2 regions of the Nocardiopsis synnemataformans genome follow, and region 1 is predicted to be linked to the other one. Evidence: riboswitches for the same ligand, from Rfam matches in the RefSeq annotation. Region 1 holds a riboswitch; the other holds the start of a gene.
What was found. A riboswitch is a leader RNA that binds a small molecule or an ion and turns the genes downstream of it on or off. The one in region 1 is predicted to bind cobalamin.
Positions count from the first base shown of each region.

Region 2: it holds a riboswitch for cobalamin, as region 1 does, so the genes downstream of both, metE (5-methyltetrahydropteroyltriglutamate--homocysteine S-methyltransferase) here and ACSIH6_RS12710 (VWA domain-containing protein) in region 1, are expected to answer to the same signal.

Region 1 covers NZ_CBDRFA010000018.1:21,167-26,699, reverse strand. Annotated here, with positions in the region: gene ACSIH6_RS12710 (VWA domain-containing protein) at 1-1,022, opposite strand, end outside; cobalamin riboswitch at 1,057-1,198, opposite strand; gene cbiT (precorrin-6Y C5,15-methyltransferase (decarboxylating) subunit CbiT) at 1,249-2,547, shown strand; gene ACSIH6_RS12700 (Uma2 family endonuclease) at 2,758-3,360, shown strand; partial or broken gene ACSIH6_RS39460 (hypothetical protein) at 3,403-3,525, shown strand; gene cobM (precorrin-4 C(11)-methyltransferase) at 3,494-4,276, opposite strand; gene ACSIH6_RS12690 (precorrin-2 C(20)-methyltransferase) at 4,261-5,533, opposite strand, start outside.
Region 2 covers NZ_CBDRFA010000002.1:216,014-221,546, reverse strand. Annotated here, with positions in the region: gene ACSIH6_RS02035 (polysaccharide deacetylase family protein) at 1-733, opposite strand, end outside; gene ACSIH6_RS02030 (polysaccharide deacetylase family protein) at 1,046-2,626, opposite strand; cobalamin riboswitch at 2,897-3,057, shown strand; gene metE (5-methyltetrahydropteroyltriglutamate--homocysteine S-methyltransferase) at 3,223-5,529, shown strand.

The DNA.
Region 1 (5,533 bases):
TCGCCCAGGATCCGGTCCAGGAGTTCCTCGTCGAGCCCCGGCGCGTCGAAGGGGTTGCGTCGACGCCGGTGCGGCAGGGCGAGCGTGGCGGCGCGGCGGATGTCGGCCCGGGTGACCGAGGTCCGGCCCGCCCAGGCCGCGTGTGCCATCGCCGTGCGCGCGGTGACGATGTCGGCGCGCAGGCCGTCCACGTCGTAGGCCGCGCACACCTCCGCGATCTTCAGCAGCGCCGCGTTGGACAGCCGTACCCGCCCGAGCGCCTCCCGGGCCGCCGCGATGCGCTCGGCCAGGGCCTTCTCGGCCTCGTGGTAGCGGTCGGCGAAGGCGGCGGGGTCGGCGTCGTGGGACATGCGCCTGCGCACCACCTCGGCGCGGGCCGCGGGGTCGGACGGCGCGGCGACCTCGACGGTGAGCCCGAAGCGGTCCAGGAGCTGCGGGCGCAGCTCGCCCTCCTCGGGGTTCATGGTGCCGATGAGCAGGAACCGGGCCGCGTGCTCCACGGAGAACCCGTCGCGCTCCACGGTCACCTGACCGGTCGCGGCGGCGTCCAGGAGCAGGTCGACCAGGTGGTCGTGGAGCAGGTTGACCTCGTCGACGTAGAGGATGCCGCGGTGGGCCCGGGCCAGCAGGCCGGGTTCGTAGGCGACCTTGCCGTGGGTGAGCGCCTGCTCCAGGTGCAGGGAGCCCAGGACGCGGTCCTCGGTGGCGCCGACGGGCAGTTCGACCAGGCGCACCGGGCGGCTCTCCACGGCCGCGCCGGACCCGAAGGGCCCGTCGGGGGAGTGCTGCGCCGGGTCGGCGGGGTCCACGGAGAACCGGTCGCCCTGGTAGACGTCGACGGGCGGCAGGAGGGAGGCCAGGGCCCGGACGGCGGTGGACTTGGCGGTGCCCTTCTCGCCGCGCACCAGGACGCCGCCGATCTCCGGGGAGACGCTGGTGAGGACGAGGGACAGGCCCAGGTCGTCGAGTTCCTCGGCGTCGCAGCCGACGATCGCGGAAAAGGGGTAGTGCGGTGACCGCAATGGCATGTAGAGGCTCCCGCTCATGTCGCCATCGGTAAGGGACGGGCGCGAGGCCGGTCTTCGGACTTGCCGGGTCTTTCCTGGACGGAAGGCTCGGTTCACCGCAGCGGGCCTGTGCCGGAGTCTCACCGGGCTTCCCAGATTCTCCCCGTCGGCCGTCCCCACCGTTTCCGATGGCTGGGCCGTTGGGGCACCTCATGCCTGCCGCCACGATAGCGTCCGGGGAATGAAGGATGACGCTCCCCCTCCCCTCGAACCCGGGATCACCGTCGTCGGCGTCGGCGCCGACGGCTGGCCCGGCCTGCCCGAGCGGCTGCGCACGCTCGTCCTGTCCGCCGACACGGTGCTGGGCGGCCGCAGGCACCTGGCGATGCTCCCCGACCGGCCCGGACAGCGCCGCCGGGCCTGGCCCTCACCCCTGCGCGAGAACCTGCCGCCACTGCTGGCCTCCCTCGGCTGCGCCTCCCCCGGCAGCGCCTCCCCCGACAGTGCCGCACCTGACGGCGCGTCCACCGTGGCGCTGGCCTCCGGAGACCCCCTGGTGTCCGGCGTCGCCACCACCCTGATCGACCTGCTGGGCGCGGACGCCGTACGGGTGGAGCCCGCCGTCTCCTCGGTCGCCCTGGCCCGCGCCCGCATGGGCTGGCCCGCGGAACGCTGCGCGGTGGTGGGCCTGGTCGGCCGCGACCCCCGCCTGCTGCTGCGCCAGCTCGCCCCCGGCCACCGCGTCCTGGTGCTCTCCTCGGACGGCGGCACTCCCGCGGCGGTCGCCGCCCTGCTGGTCGGCGCGGGCTACGGCGCCAGCCGGATGACCGTGCTCGGCGACCTGGGCGCGGACTCCGAGTCGCGCCTGGAGACCACCGCCGACCACTGGCTCGCGGACCCTCCCGGCGCGGTGCCCGCGCTGCACGTGCTGGCCCTGGAACTCCTCGGCCCGCCCGGGTACGGCCTGGTCGCGGGCCTGCCCGACGACGCCTTCGAACACGACGGGCAGCTCACCAAGCGGGACCTGCGCGCCTCGGCGCTGGCCCGACTGGCGCCCTCGCCGGGCCAGCACCTGTGGGACGTGGGCGCGGGCGCGGGATCGGTCGGCATCGAGTGGATGCGCGCCCACCCCTCCTGCACCGCCACGGCGGTGGAGGCCCACGCCGAACGGGCCGCGCGGATCGGCCGCAACGCGGGCCGCCTCGGCGTTCCCGGACTGGACGTGGTCACCGGGCGCGCGCCGGACGCGCTGGCCGGGCTGCCCGCGCCCGACGCGGTGTTCGTCGGCGGCGGCGCGACCCGGCCGGGCGTCCTCGACGCCTGCCTGGGGGCACTGCGGTCGGGAGGGAGAATCGTGGTGCACGGGGTGACGCTGGAGACCGAGCGCCTGCTCGCCGACGCCCACCGGCGCCACGGTGGCGAGCTGACCCGTGTCGCCGTCGAGACCACCGGGCCCATCGGCGCGTTCACCGGCTGGACGCCCGCCCGCACGGTCACCCAGTGGTGCCTGGTCATGTCTGCCCGGCAACGACCAGAGTGACTCCGGGCCTCGAACGGAGCCAGCCGCTCCCGGCTGGGGCGGCTGTGGCGCGTCGTGGGGACAGTGCGGTCCGCTCCTCGGTGCCCTGTGGGACTTCGGCTCCTCAGATTTCCGCTTCGGCCATACCTTCCGTCCTTCCTCGGCGTTACTCTGGCCAGAAGCCGTGTCCGCGTCGTCGCTCACCACCACGGACATCACTCAGGGGGCTTCATGACCGTCGTAGAACACCACCCGCCACCCGAAACACCAGCGCTTCCGATGAGTCCGGAGCTGTTCGAGCACCTCGCCGGACAGGCGTTTGAGGCCGACCGTGTTCGTATGGAGATGTTCAACGGGAAGGTCTGGGTCCACAAGGTGACCGACGGAGCACACGCGGGGATCCTCGCGTGGCTGATGCGTGAGTTCATCGCTCACCGCCCTGACCTGGACCTCATCACCAGCGGACTGGGAATCAAGGTCGACACCTACCGCAACGGACGCGCCCGCCCCGACGGCATCCTCGCTCCGATCGGTCACTTCGACCAGGCGGGGGAATGGGCCGATTCGGAGGGTGTCCTGGCCGTCGTCGAGGTCACCTCCTGGGACGCCGACACCCATGCCCGCGTCCGTGTTGAGAAGCCCGTCGCCTACGCGGCGACCGGTATCGGCGTCTACCTGTTGGTGGACCGGGACGCCAACGCCGTCGTGGTCCACAGCCGACCCGTCCGCGGCCAGTACCTGGACCGAAGCACCCATCCTTACGGTGAAGCCGTCCAGATCCCCGGAGCCGACGTCACGTTGGACACCGAAGCACTCAAGCGGTTCGTCCGCTGACACTGACGACCCGGGCGAGGGCGGCCCGGCCCGACCGCCCTTCACCGGCGCCACGGTGGTGAGCTGACCCGTGTCGCCGTCGAGACCACCGGGCCCATCGGCGCGTTCACCGGCTGGACGCCCGCCCGCACGGTCACCCAGTGGTGCCTGGCGGCGGATCGCTGACCCGGGGACGGGCCGGGTCGTAGAGGTAGGACTCACCACCCGCCCCGGGATCGAGCGCCCGCCCCACCAGGATCACCGCCGCCTGCCGGAACCCGGCCTCCTCCACCGCGTCGGCGACGGTGGAGACCGTGCCGCGCAGCACCGCCTCGCCCGGCTGGCTGGCCCGGTACACGACGACCACCGGGCAGTCGCCGCCGTACTCGGGTTCGATCTCGGCCATCAGCTCGCGCACCCGCCGGATCGCCAGGTGCAGCACCAGCGTGGCCCGGGTCGCCGCGAACGCGGACAGCGACTCGGTGTCGGGCATGGCGGTCGAACGGGCCCGCGTCCGGGTCAGCACCACCGACTGGGCCACCAGCGGCACGGTCAGTTCCCGCCCCGCCAGCGCCGAGGCGGCCGCGTACGCGGGCACCCCGGGCGTGACGTCCCACGGAACGCCGTGCGCGTCGAGCCTGCGGGTCTGTTCGGCCAGCGCCGAGTACAGCGACGGGTCACCGGAGGTGAGCCGTACGACGTCGCGGCCCGCGGCGTGCGCGGAGACCAGGTGGTCGGTGATGCGGTCCAGGTCCAGGCCCTGGGTGTCCACCAGTTCGGCGCCGGGCGCGCAGTGGGTCAGGACCTGCGGGTCCAGGTAGGTGCCGGGGTAGAGCACCGCGTCGGCCCCGGCGAGCATCCGCGTGGCGCGGACGGTCAGCAGGTCGGCGGCGCCGGGCCCCGCGCCCACGAAGTGCACGGTCACGGCCTCACCCACCGCGGGGTCCACACGCGGCCCGTCTCGGTGACCCGGGTCCCCGAGGCGCCGACGATGAGCAGGCAGCGCATGTCGACGGCGGCCGGGTCGAGTTCGGCCAGGGTGGTCACCGTCAGGGACTCGCCGTCGCGGCCCACGTCGCGGCCGACGACGACCACGGTGTCGGGTTTGCGGTGCTCCAGCAGGATCCGGCGCGCGGTCACGACCTGCTCGGTTCGGGACCGGGATGCGGGGTTGTAGACGGCCAGCGCCAGGTCGGCCTCGGCGACGGCGCGCAACCGCCGCTCGACCACCTCCCACGGTTTGAGGCGGTCCGACAGGCTCATCACCGCGAAGTCGCCGCCCACGGGGGCGCCCGCGCGGGCCGCGACCGCCTGGACGGCGCTGACCCCCGGCAGCACCCGGACGGGCACGTCCCGGTAGGCGGGGTCCTCGGCCGCCTCGAACACGGCGGTGGCCATGCCGAAGACACCGGCGTCCCCGCCCGAGACCACGGCGACGCGTTCGCCGCGCCCGGCCAGGTCGAGGGCGAACCGGGCGCGCTGGAGTTCGACGGTGTTGCCGGAGGCGTGCCGGGTGAGCCCGGGGCGCTGCGGGACCCGGTCGACGTAGGGGCCGTAGCCCACCACGTGGTCCACCTCGGCCAGCGCGGCGCGGGCCTCGGGGGTGAGCCAGCGTTCGGGGCCGGGGCCCAGACCCACGACCAGCAGTTCGGCCGCCGGTCCGGCGGGACCCGCCGTCTGCGCCGCCTGGGCCGCCTGGGCAGCCCCCGTCCGCGCAGCCGCGCCGACCTCGCGGGAACGCCGGCCGTTGCGGCTGTCCCCGGTGACCAGCACCAGGGAGAAGTAGGGCACCGTCGCCGGGTCGACCTCGGCGACCGGCAGCCGCCGCTCCCCGCCCATCGAGGCCCGCTCCACGTACACCGCGTGCTCCAGCCGCCCGGCCGCGGCCAGGGCGCGGCGCACGGCCGGGAAGGTCCGGCCCAGCTTCATGACCACGGCCGCGTCGGTGTCGGCCAGGCGGCGGGCCAGCTCCGGTTCGGGCAGGGTGCCGGGCAGCACGGTGAGCACGTCGGTCTGCCGGGCCAGCGGGGCGGCCGCGGCGGCCGTGGCGGCGGCGAACGCCGGGATCCCCGGCACGATCTCGGTGGGGTAGCGCTCGGACAGCCGGTCGTGCATGTACATGTACGACCCGTAGAACAGCGGATCCCCCTCGGAGAGCAGGACGACGTCGCGTCCGGCGTCCAGGTGGGCGGCC
Region 2 (5,533 bases), on a different contig from region 1:
GGTGGCCCTCCACGATCGGGGACAGGTGCCCGTCGTCGAACTCCACCACCAGGTCCCCGTCGGCGTTGAACCCCATCGAGTCGTAGGTGCGCATCACCGGGTGCAGGCCCCGTGCGTCCACGGCCTCCTCCTCGGCGAACGAGGCGCGGACGATCCCGTTGAGCTCCCGGAGTGCCGCGTCGTCGGTCAGCAGCTCCGTGGAGTAGGCGGTGTGGCCGGTGGACGCGTCGTACCAGTACGTCCCGTACCCCTGGCGCAGCCCGTGGAAGTCCTCCTCGGTGCGTACCAGGCGCACACCCAGCACCCCGTTCCCGGCGGCGACCACCTCCCAGTCGACGCCCAGGCTCACCGGGTCCCGGCTGGCGCCCCGGTAGTCCCGCACCTCCTGGTCCACCTGGGCGGCCAGTTCCTCGGCGAAGGCGTCCGCCCCGGCGAACACCGGGTAGGCGACGTCGATCGCGAGCCCCTCGGGCCTGTACGGGTGGTCCTCGAAGTCGGAGGCGTCCCCGCGCCACTCGGTGACCCCGTCCCCCGGCTCCTCCACCACCACCGTGATCAGCTCCGGGTCCTCCCCACCCCCCGAGGCGACCCCCTCGGTGCTGCACGCGGCCAGGGGCAGGACCAGCGCGACCAGCGCCGCCCCGGGCCACCGGGCTCTGCGCTCCCACGGCCGGTTCCCCCCGGCCCCGGGGCGCGGGGCGGCCTCGTTCGGGTGGACTCGAGTCGACGACAACACCGGACTCCCTCATCCCTCAGCGGGTGGCCAACACGGCTGCTGCTGGGAGCAACATAGGGGACGCCGTCCCCCGTCCCGTGACGGTGACCACATGTGGTCACCGCCACAGGACGGGGGACGCGCCGGAGACCGGGAACGCCCCCGCGGGGCGCCCTTCCCACGTCACCCGGTGCCCTCACACGGCTCCGCGCACCGTGGGTCCCACCGGTCGCGGCCCCGAAGCCCTCTCCCGGGGACATCCTCTCCCGGGCCGCTCACCGCGCCGTGACGCCGCGCCCTCAGGACTCCTCGGAAGCCTCTCGGGTCTCCCTAGGGAGCCTGCTCGTCTTCCTCACCGTGCTCCCCGGCCCCCTCGGAGGGCTCGGCGCTCTCCTCCGGGGCGTCGGGGACCCCGTCGACGTAGGTCTCGCCGGGGGTCGTGGTCCCGAGCAGCTGGGACACCGTGACCATGGTGTACCCGTGCTCGTCCAGCTCCCGGATGATCGTGCGGGAGGCGTCGACGGTGGTGCCGTGGATGTCGTGCATGAGGATGATCGCCCCGTCCGAAGCGCCCTCCACCGCCCGGTCGTGGATCACCGAGGCCTTGCGGTCCTTCCAGTCGAGGGTGTCCACGCTCCACAGGATCTGGGCCAGGCCCATGTCCGCGGTCACCGAGGCCACGCCCTCGTCGGTCGAGCCGTAGGGCGGGCGCATGAGGTCCATGCTGTAGCCCGTCTCGCGGTACACCAGCGCCTGCACGACGTCCAGGTCCGAGCGCACCCCTCCCGCGCCCAGACCGGCCAGGTCGGGGTGGTTCAGGGTGTGGTTGGCGATCTCGTGCCCCTCGGCGTAGGCGCGCCGCACCGTGTGCGGGTGCTCCATGACGGGGTTGCCGGTGACGAAGAACGTGGCCCGCGCGTCGTACTCGGCGAGGGCGTCCAGCAGTTCGGGGGTGCGCCCGCCGGGGCCGTCGTCGTAGGTCAGCGCCACGCACTTGGTGTCGGGGTCGGAGCAGTCGACGTCGGAGTCCACCGCGGACACCTGTCCGGGCACGGGTCCGTCCTCCTGGCCGTCCTTGTCGGCCTGGGGCGGGGCGGCGATGGAGAAGTCCTCGACGCCCACGGTCGCGGCGTCGCGCACGCGCAGGCCCAGCTCGGACAGCAGGCCCTCGGCCTCACCGGCGTCGACCACCGCGCGCGTGCGGCCCTCCTCCGCCGGGGCGACCTGCCCGGCGTCGAACTCCACGACCAGGTCTCCGTCGGGGTTGAAGCCCACCGAGTCGTACAGGGAACTGATCGGGTGGATGACGTCGGGGTCGGCCGAGCCCTCCCCGCCGTCCCCGTTCCCGACGGCGCCGCGCACCAGGCCGTTGAGCTCCTCCAGCTGTTCCTGGCCGCCGACCAGGGCAGCGGAGGGGTGGTGCGCCGCGGTCGCGGTGTCGTACCAGTAGGTGGTGTACCCCTCCCGGGACCCCTCGGAGTCGGTCTCGACCCGGGTCATGCGGACCCCGAGCAGGCCGTCGCGCGCCGCGGTCAGGTTCCACTCCGCCTCGAAGGAGACCGCGCCGGGGTTGGCCGCCTCGAAGGCGTGCACCTCGTCGGTCAGCTCACGCTCCAGGAAGTCGGCCAGCGGCTCGGCGTTGGGGACCACCGGGTAGGTCACCGTGACGGAGACATCCCCGTCGTAGGGCAGCTCGGCCTCCTCCACGCCCGCCACGGCGGCCGCGTCCACCTCGGTCAGCCCGCCGGGGTCGCCGGAGGCCGGGGGCGGCGGTTCGCTCTCGGAGACCGGCGCTCCGTGCGTCTGCTCCGGGGGCTCGGACTCGCCGGAGGAGCGGGTGGCCAACAACACCATGCCCGCCAGGACCGCCAGGGCTACCACGACCGTGATCAGGGGGTGGTCCGGTGCCATGGCGAGGCGGGACTGCTTATTCACGAGGGAATCTCCACGTTCATCGCTCAGACGAACGTCCGCGGGGAGCAGAGGGGAGGCTCACCCGCGCAACGCTTGACTTCGTGTGTGACGCCGACCGTGGGCCGGGGGTTCTCACCGTCCGGGTCGGGCGCATGGGGCCGCACGCCGGGTACAGGGGCGAAGGGGCCCTCCCTATACTTGCAGCCGTGGAAGGTACATGATCCACCTCGCGGGCCCGGCCCGGACGGGGCGGAACCATGTCGCAAGAGGGAACCCGGTGTGAGTCCGGGACTGCCCCGCAGCGGTATGGGGGAACGAACGTCGCCATGAGCACTGGTAGTGCCGGTCGCGAAGACCGGAAACCGGGAAGCGGCGGCCATTAGGAGGAGCGGTGTCCGCACCGCCCGCGCCCCCGAGTCCGAAGACCTGCCTCCACCCGGCGGCGCACCCGCGGCGCCGGTGGTCCCGCGCCCCGAGGGAGGGCCGGAGGCGGTGGCAGGTCCAGTGCGCGCCCGAGGCGCGCCCGTCGGCGTGCCCACCCCTCTCCTCCCCCTCGCGGCCGGTACCCGGCTTTCGACGAGGGAGAGAAGCTCATGACCACGACCCCCACGCCGTCCGCGGCCCCGGGCGGGCCCCGCCCCTCCGTGCGCTCCAGCGTGCACGGCTACCCGCGCATCGGCCCCGACCGCGAGCTCAAGCGCGCCTGCGAGTCCCACTGGAGGGGCCGCACCACCGCCCGTGAACTGGACGCGGTCGCCGCCGAGCTGCGCCTGGGCGTCTACGCCCAGCTGCGCGAGGCCGGTGTCGACGACATCCCCTCCAACACGTTCTCCTACTACGACCACGTGCTGGACACCGCGGTCCTGTTCGACCTGGTCCCCTCCCGCTTCGCCCCGCCCGCCGCCGCGCCGGACCGCGAGGAGGAGCTGCGCCGCTACTTCGCGCTCGCCCGCGGCGAGCAGGACGCTCCGCCGCTGGAGATGACCAAGTGGTTCGACACGAACTACCACTACCTGGTCCCCGAACTCTCGCCCGGCACCCGACCCCGCCTGGTGGGCGACAAGCCCGTCGCCGAGTTCCGCGAGGCCGCCGAGGCGGGTTTCCACACCCGCCCGGTCCTGGTCGGCCCGCTCACCTTCCTGATGCTGGCCAAGCCCGCCGACGGCGCCCCCGAGGGCTGGGAGCCCGTCCAGCTGCTCGACCAGCTCCTGGACGCCTACGCCCAGCTGCTCGGCGACCTGCGGGCCGCGGGTGCCACCGAGGTCCAGCTGGACGAGCCGATCCTGGCCACCGACGAGGGCCGCGCCGCCGTCGGCCACCTGGAGCGCGCCTACCAGCGCCTGGGGGCGGTCGCCGACCGCCCCTCCCTGCTGGTGTCCACCTACTTCGGCTCCATCGGCTCCGCCGCCCTGCGCGTCCTCAAGGACTCCGCGGTCGAGGCGGTCGGCCTGGACCTGGTCACCGACGACGAGGGCGTGGACGACCTGGTGCGGGTCTCCGGTCTGGGTGCCACCCGCCTGGTCGCGGGCGTGGTGGAGGGCCGCAACGTCTGGCGCACCGACGTCCCGGCCGCCGTGGCCACGCTCGGCACCCTGCTGGCCCTCACCGACGAGCTCACCGTGAGCACCTCCTGCTCCCTACTGCACGTGCCCCTGGACCTGGACGCCGAGACCTCCCTGGCCCCCGAGCTGCGCGGGGCCCTGGCCTTCGCCAGGCAGAAGGCCCAGGAGACGGCCCTGCTCGGCCGTGCGCTGTCCGAGGGGGCCGAGGCCGAGTACACCGGACAGGGCGGCGTCCGTCCCCCCGCCTTCACCGACGCGCGCGTACGCGCCCGGCTCGACGCCCTGGGCCCGGACGCCTACGAGCGCCCGCAGGAGCGGGGAAGGCCCACCGACACCCCGCTCACCACGACCACCATCGGGTCCTTCCCCCAGACCGCCGAGCTGCGCCGCGCCCGCGCCGCCCACCGCGGGGGCGAACTGGCCGAGGACGCCTACAAGGCCGTCCTGCGCGAGGAGATCGACCGCGTGATCGCGCTCCAGGAGGAGATCGGCCTGGACGTGCTCGTGCACGGCGAGCCCGAGCGCAACGACATGGTCCAGTACTTCGCCGAGCAGCTGGAGGGCTACGCCACCACCCGGAACGGGTGGGTGCAGTCCTACGGTTCGCGGTGCGTGCGCCCGCCGATCCTGTTCGGCGACGTCTCGCGCCCCACACCGATGACGGTGGAGTGGACCACCTACGCCCAGTCGCGCACCGACAAGCCGGTCAAGGGAATGCTGACCGGTCCGGTCACCATGCTCGCCTGGTCGTTCGTGCGCACCGACCAGCCGCTCGGCGAGACCGCCCGCCAGGTGGGCCTCGCGCTGCGCGACGAGGTCGCCGACCTGGAGCGCGCCGGGATCCGCCACATCCAGGTGGACGAGGCGGCCCTGCGCGAACTGCTGCCGCTGCGCTCGGAGCACCGGGAGCGGTACCTGGACTGGGCGGTGGGTTCCTTCCGCCTGGCCACGTCGGGGGTGTCGCCGTCCACGACCGTCCACACGCACATGTGCTACTCGGAGTTCGGGCTGATCGTCGGCGGCATCGAGGCGCTGGACGCCGACGTCACCAGCGTGGAGGCGGCCCGCTCGCGCATGGAGCTGGTGCGGGACCTGGGCGGCCGGGGCTACAGGCGCGGGATCGGCCCGGGCGTGTACGACATCCACTCCCCGCGGGTGCCCTCGGTGGAGGAGATCGAGGGGGCGCTGCGCCTGGCGGTCGCGCACGTCGACGCCCAGAACCTGTGGGTGAACCCCGACTGCGGCCTCAAGACGCGCGGCTACGCCGAGGCCGAGCAGGCCCTGCGCAACATGGTCGAGGCGGCCCGCCGGGTGCGCGCCGACCTGCCGGGCGCCTGACCAC